DNA from 2 places in the Streptomyces sp. NBC_00009 genome. Region 1 is predicted to be linked to the other one. Evidence: riboswitches for the same ligand, from Rfam matches in the RefSeq annotation. Region 1 holds a riboswitch; the other holds the start of a gene.
The links. Region 1 has a riboswitch for cobalamin ahead of OHA58_RS33125 (HoxN/HupN/NixA family nickel/cobalt transporter). Riboswitches for the same ligand answer to the same signal wherever they lie in the genome.
Positions count from the first base shown of each region.

Region 2: another riboswitch for cobalamin. It lies ahead of OHA58_RS28270 (cobalamin biosynthesis protein); the one in region 1 lies ahead of OHA58_RS33125 (HoxN/HupN/NixA family nickel/cobalt transporter).

Region 1 is NZ_CP108312.1:7,306,522-7,309,915, reverse strand. Features, by position in the region: gene rho (transcription termination factor Rho) at 1-20, shown strand, start outside; gene OHA58_RS33140 (GNAT family N-acetyltransferase) at 81-569, shown strand; gene OHA58_RS33135 (inorganic diphosphatase) at 723-1,157, shown strand; gene OHA58_RS33130 (metalloregulator ArsR/SmtB family transcription factor) at 1,194-1,556, opposite strand; cobalamin riboswitch at 1,646-1,870, shown strand; gene OHA58_RS33125 (HoxN/HupN/NixA family nickel/cobalt transporter) at 1,899-2,993, shown strand; gene OHA58_RS33120 (YoaK family protein) at 3,036-3,394, shown strand, end outside.
Region 2 is NZ_CP108312.1:6,262,553-6,265,946, forward strand. Features, by position in the region: gene OHA58_RS28265 (cobyric acid synthase) at 1-819, opposite strand, end outside; gene OHA58_RS28270 (cobalamin biosynthesis protein) at 816-1,757, opposite strand; cobalamin riboswitch at 1,872-2,016, opposite strand; gene OHA58_RS28275 (hypothetical protein) at 2,126-2,347, opposite strand; gene OHA58_RS28280 (anion permease) at 2,363-3,394, opposite strand, start outside.

The sequences.
Region 1 (3,394 bases):
CCACCGTTCCCACCGCGTGAGACGGCCGCCGTTCACCGTCCGGGGTAGATCGGCGCGACAGGATGCGTAATACTCTCAGTATGACTTCGAGCATTACATCCGCGGGGGGCGTGGCGGACGCCGGGACGGTCCGGGTGCGCAGGGCGACCGCGCGCGACGCCAAGCGGCTGACCCGGCTCGTCCGTACGTCCCGCGCCTACGAGGCCCCGTACGCGTCGATGGTGGCCGGCTACCGGGTGGGGCCCGACTACATCGAGGCCCATCGCGTCTTCGTCGCGGCCGGCACCGATGACCTGGTGCTCGGGTTCTACGCGCTCACGCTCGTGCCGCCGGAGCTCGACCTGATGTTCGTCGCCGACGCGGCGCAGGGGCTCGGCATCGGGCGGCTGCTCGTCGCCCATATGAAGGACGAGGCGCGCGCCGCCGGACTCACCTCGGTCCGTGTGGTCTCGCACCCGCCCGCCGAGGGCTTCTACCGCAGCACGGGAGCCGTCCGCACCGGCACCGCGGCCGCCGATCCGCCCGCCGTGATGTGGGACAGGCCCGAATTGGAGTTCCCGATCGGCTGACGCGCCCGCACTCCCGGGAGCACACTCGGGGTGGACGAGGAGGCCGGCTTGGACAACGAGGTCCGACACACCGACGCAGCCCACGGCACCGACGCGGTCCACGCGTTCGACGTCACCGTGGAGATCCCCCAAGGCTCCCGCAACAAGTACGAGATGGACCATTCCGTCGGCCGGATAAGGCTCGACCGGATGCTGTTCACCTCCACCCAGTACCCGGCGGACTACGGATACATCGTCGGCACCCTCGGGCGCGACGGCGATCCGCTCGACGCGCTCGTCCTGGTGGGCGATCCGACGTTCCCCGGCTGCACCGTCGAATGCCGGGCGATCGGCATGTTCGTGATGCGGGACGAGAAGGGCATGGACGAGAAGGTCCTGTGCGTGCCCGCGCACGATCCGCGCCATGCGTCTTTGCGGGACATCGAGGACATCCCCGAGTTCGACCGTCTGGAGATCACGCACTTCTTCGAGGTCTACAAGGACCTGGAGCCCGGCAAGTCGGTCGAGGGCTCGCACTGGGAGGGCCGCGACCTCACCTACGCGGAGATCGCCGCCGCGCGCCGCCGGGCCGCCGCCCGAGGGGACTGAAACCGCGGACCCCTGCGACGGCGCGCACGTGTCGATTCAGTGCGCGCCGTCCGTAGCGCAGTGCTCGAGCAGGTCCGCGGTCGCCGCGTCGACGACGCGGTAGCGCACGATCCTGCCCTCCTTCTCCCCCTCGACCACACCGGCCGCGCGCAGCAGCCGCAGCGCCTGCGAGACCGCCGGGTCGTTCATGCCCGTGGCCACGGCGAGATCCGACACGGCCAGCGGCCCCGCCCGGTACAGCGCGAGCAGCAGCGCGAGGCGCCGGGGATCGGCGAGCAGGGAGAACCGGTCGGCCCAGGCGCGGACATGTCCTGGCTCACCGATGGCGGCGATGGCCTCGCAGACCCGGTGGCCGTCGATCGTGCGGCGGTCGGCGCGCTCGGCAGGGACGAGATGCATGGCCCCATCCTCGCAGCCGCCGATGTGATCTTGAATACCCGCGCACACCTACGCAGCTGTGCAGCCTTGCAGTCGTCGCCGACCGGACTCTACTGTGGGCGGGCCGTGGTGCTCGGGAATTCGGTGACGGTCCCTCAAAGGACCCAGACCGAAGCGGCCCTCGCCACTGTGATCGGGCCCCGGGTCCCTCGGCAACGAGACGACTCGGGACGCCTCGCCCCACCACGCCACTGGCTGCCGCGCGCAGCTGGGAAGGCAGGGGCGGACGCGGACACCCGTCAGCCAGGAGACCGGCCACGGCATCTCACGAAGTGATTCCACGAGGTGTTGGAGCGTGACCGCATGACCCTGTCCGTGAAGTCCCCGGAAACCGGACGCGACGCGTTCCACTGGCGGCGCGAGGACACCGTCCGCACCGCCGGGCTCCTGGCGGTGATAGCCGCACTCCATGTCGTCGCGTTCGGGGTGCTGTTCCTGCTCGTCGTGCCGGAGCACTACGAGGTGGGGTCGAAGGCCTTCGGCATCGGCCTCGGCGTCACCGCGTACACCCTGGGCATGCGGCACGCGTTCGACGCGGACCACATCGCCGCGATCGACAACACGACCCGCAAGCTGATGGCCGACGGCAAGCGCCCGGTGTCGGTGGGCTTCTGGTTCGCGCTCGGGCACTCCAGCGTGGTGGTCGTGCTCGCCGCGCTGATCGCCGGGGGCACCCAGCTCGCCGGGCGGATCATGAACGAGGGCTCCGCCACCCATCAGACGCTCGGTGTCATGGGCACCACGATCTCCGGGTCCTTCCTCTACCTCATCGCGGCGCTCAACCTCGTCGCCCTGGTGGGGATCCTGCGGGTGTTCCGGGCGATGCGCGCGGGCTCGTACGACGAGGCGGAGCTCGAACAGCACCTGGATTCACGGGGGTTCATGAACCGGATCCTCGGCCGGTTCACCAAGTCCATCACCCGGCCGGGCCAGATGTACCCGCTCGGCTTCCTCTTCGGCCTCGGCTTCGACACGGCGACCGAGGTCACGCTGATGGTGATGGCGGGCAGCGGCGCGGCGGCCGGACTGCCCTGGTACGCGATCCTGTGCCTGCCGCTCCTGTTCGCCGCCGGAATGAGCCTGTTCGACACCCTGGACGGGACGTTCATGAACTTCGCGTACCAGTGGGCGTTCTCGAACCCCGTGCGCAAGGTGTTCTACAACCTCGCCATCACCGGTCTCTCGATCGCCGTCGCGTTCCTGATCGGCACCATCGAGCTCGTGGGCGTCCTGCACGACAAGCTCGACCTGCGGGACTCGGTGACCGGCTGGATAGCGGGGCTCGACCTGGACAACGTCGGGTTCATCATCGTGGGCCTGTTCATCGTCGTCTGGGCGGCCGCCATCGGGTACTGGCGGCTCGCAAAGGTCGAGGAACGGTGGGCCGTGCGGACCTGATCCGGCGGGCCGCCGGGACCGGGACTCCGTATGGTCGTGCGGGTGAGTGAAGCCAGCGTTCCCTCAGCGGCGCCCGCGCCCGTGCCACGCAGGTCCGCCCTCCCCGCGGCCCTCACGGTCCTCACGGTCGTGAGCGGCTTCGTCGACGCGGTCAGCTATCTGGGCCTCGGCCACGTCTTCGCGGCGAACATGACCGGCAACGTCGTCATCATCGGCTTCGCCGCCGCGGGCGCTCCCGGGTTCTCCGTCCTCGGGTCGCTCACCTCCCTAGGCGCGTTCCTCGCGGGGGCCGTGTGCGCCGGGCGGCTGACCGGAGTGTTCGCCGGGCGGGCGCGGGAGACCTGGGTGCGGTCGGTGTTCGTCACCGAGGCGGCCCTGCTCGCCGTGGCGACGGTCGTCGC
Region 2 (3,394 bases), 1.0 Mb from region 1:
CGACATCAGCGGCACGGCGCACACGGCGACGCGCAGCACGTCCTCGCCGACGGGCGCCGCGGTCTGTGACTCGCGCACGGAGCCCCGCAGCGACACGCGCAGCCCGTCCTCCTCGTCGATGCCGAGGCCGTGCTGGAAGGGCAGCACGCCGTACGTGGCCCGCCCGGTCAGGTCCTTGAGCATGTCGAGGCCGGGCTCGAGGAGGGAGACGTCGCCGCGGAACTTGTTCACCAGATAGCCGGCCAGCAGCTCCTGGTCCTCGGGCGCGAGCAGCGCCGTCGTGCCGAAGAACGACGCGAAGACGCCGCCGCGGTCGATGTCGCCGACCACGAGCACGGGCAGCCGCGCGGCCCGCGCGATCCCCATGTTGACGATGTCGGTGCGGCGCAGGTTGATCTCGGCGGGAGAGCCCGCCCCTTCACAGATCACGGCGTCATAGCTGCCCCGGAGTTCCTCCAGGCATCCCACGACGGTGTCGAGGAGTGCGGCCTGGCGCCCTCCGTGGTAGCCGCGGGCGCTCAACTCGCCCACCGGCTTGCCCATGAGCACCACCTGGCTGCTCCGGTCGCTGCCCGGCTTCAGCAGTACGGGGTTCATCAGGGCGCTCGGCTCGACGCGGGCGGCCTGCGCCTGCATGGCCTGCGCACGGCCGATCTCGGCGCCCTCGCGCGTCACGAAGGAGTTGAGGGACATGTTCTGCCCCTTGAACGGCGCGACCTTCACCCCCTGCCGCACCAGCCACCGGCAGATGCCCGCGGTGACGACGCTCTTCCCGGCATCGGACGTGGTCCCTGCCACCAGCAGTCCGCCACCACTCACGACTTCCCCCTCCGCAACAGAGCCCGCCCGGCGACACACACGCCGAGGGCCAGCCAGCTCACGCGCCGCGAAAGCCGCGCCGCCCGCTCGACGTCGGCGGTTTCCACGGACCGGCCCGACGCGTTCAGTACGGGCCGGTGCTCGACCCGCCCGCCGTACGACAACGTGCCCCCGAGCCGCACCCCGAGCGCCCCCGCGAACGAGGCCTCGACGACACCGGCGTTGGGGCTCGGGTGCAGCCGCGCGTCCTCACGCCACGCGGTGAGCGCGCCGCGCGGACGGCCGCCCGCGACCGCGGCGAGCACGCCGGTCAGCCGCGCCCCCGGCCAGCCGGCCACGTCGTCGAGCCGCGCGGACGCCCAGCCGTAACGGCGGTACCTGGCCGACTTGTGCCCGACCATGGCGTCCAGCGTGTTCACGGCGCGGAAGGCGACGAGCCCGGGGACCCCGGCGACGGCGCCCCACACGAGCGCGCCCACGACGGCGTCGGAGGTGTTCTCGGCGACGGACTCGACGACGGCCCGCGCGATCCCGTCCGCGTCCAGGGCCTGCGGGTCGCGCCCGCACAGATGCGGCAGCCGCTCGCGCGCCGCGTCCACGTCACCGGCGGCCAGCGCGCCCCCGATGGCGCGCGCCTCGCGCCCCAGCGACGTACCGCCGACGACGGCCCAGGTGGCGGCGGCGGTCAGGGCGATGGAGGCGGCGGGGGAGCGGCGCACGGCGCGCGCGGCGAGGCCACCGGCGACGGCGGCGCCCCCGGCGCACACGGCGGTGTGCAGCGCGCCCCACCCGCGGTGGTCACTCCACAGCACTCGCTCGACGGCGCCCGCGGCCCGCCCGAACGCGGCGACCGGATGCCCGCGGCGCGGATCGCCGAACAGGAGGTCACCGAGGAGTCCGGCGGCGCTGCCGTACGCGAAGACGCGCTCGGCTCGCACGGGGTCAGCCCGCCGTTACGGCAGAGGGAACCCTTGTACTCGTCCTCGGCGGGAGAACCCGCAACTGGCAGCCGCGCATGGCGATATGTCCTCACTCAGGGTGTCCACGCCCTGGTTGGAAGAGACCGGCGGCGAGAGTTCCTGGCTTCCGGGTCCTGTGGGACCTCGGTGACAGTGGCGGGACCGCGCCGGATTCGCACCGGCTTCCTCTCCTGCTGCCGTAGATGGCCCCGGAAGTCCACCACGCTCCGCGAACGCCCGTCAACTTGCCGTTGACCTGCGAAGGGAGAGTGTGCTGAGGCACACACGAAGCGGGGTGCGGGACGCCTTCGCGTCCCGCACCCCGCACTCCTGCCGGTTACCTCCGGTCAGGCGACGATCAGGAAGATCCCGTACCCGACGGCCGCCGCGCACAGGGCGAAGCAGGCGTACGCGCCGGAGACGGCCAGCGCCGCCGAGTTGCCCTGGGCCGCCGCCGACTCCCGCTTGGTGAGGCCGACGATGCCGAGGGTGAACAGGCCCACGAGGGCCACCGTGATCACGAGGCTGACTCCGAACACGGAGCCGAGTGCTGCCCAGTCGATGTGCATAGCGCTGCTGCTTCCTTAGACCGTGGCAGGTCGCGCGGGCTCCGCCGAGGGCGGGGCGGGCGAGGCGGGGATGGTGGTCTTCACGTCGGCCAGGTCGGCGACCGTGCCGGCGGGCGGCGGGGTGACGGCCGCGATCGCGGTGGTCACGACGCCGGCGGGCTCGGCCGGGACCTCGGTGTCGTCGTCGTCCGTGACGTTCGTGTGGTCGACCGAGTTGCGGCGGGACAGCGCCCAGATGGCGCCCGCGCCGGCGATCAGGAGCAGCGCGGTGACGGCGACGCCCCACGAGCCCTGCTTGGTGAGGAACTCGGCGCCCGCGCCGACCAGACCGGCGGCCGGCAGGGTCAGGCCCCAGGCGATGAACATGCGGGTCGCGGTCGACCAGCGGACGACGCCGCCCTTGCGGCCGAGGCCCGAGCCCATCACGGCGCCGGAGCAGACCTGCGTCGTGGAGAGCGAGAAGCCGATGTGCGAGGAGGCGAGGATCGCGGTCGCGGCGCTGGTCTGGGCGGCGAAGCCCTGCTGCGGCGCGAGGTCCGTGAGGCCCTTGCCCATGGTGCGGATGATGCGCCAGCCGCCGAGGTAGGTGCCGAGCGCGATGGCCGTACCGGCCGAGACGATGACCCACATCGGAGGGTTCGAGCCGGGGTTCAGGACGCCGCCCGTGATGAGGGCGAGCGTGATGATGCCCATCGTCTTCTGCGCGTCGTTCGTGCCGTGCGCCAGCGAGACCAGGCCCGCGGAGGCGATCTGCCCGGCGCGGTAGCCCTTGGCGGTCGCCTTCTGGTCGGTCTTGCTGCCTATCCGGTACGTGAGCCGGGTGGCCAGCATCGCGGCGATGCCCGCCACGAGCGGCGCGGCGACGGCCGGGAGAAGGATCTTGGTGACGACGGTGCCGCCGTTGATCGACGACCAGCCCATCGACATCACGGCGGCGCCGATGAGGCCGCCGAAGAGAGCGTGGGAGGAGCTGGAGGGGAGCCCCACCAGCCAGGTCAGGAGATTCCAGAGGATGGCGCCCACCAGCGCCGCGAAGATGACCTCGGT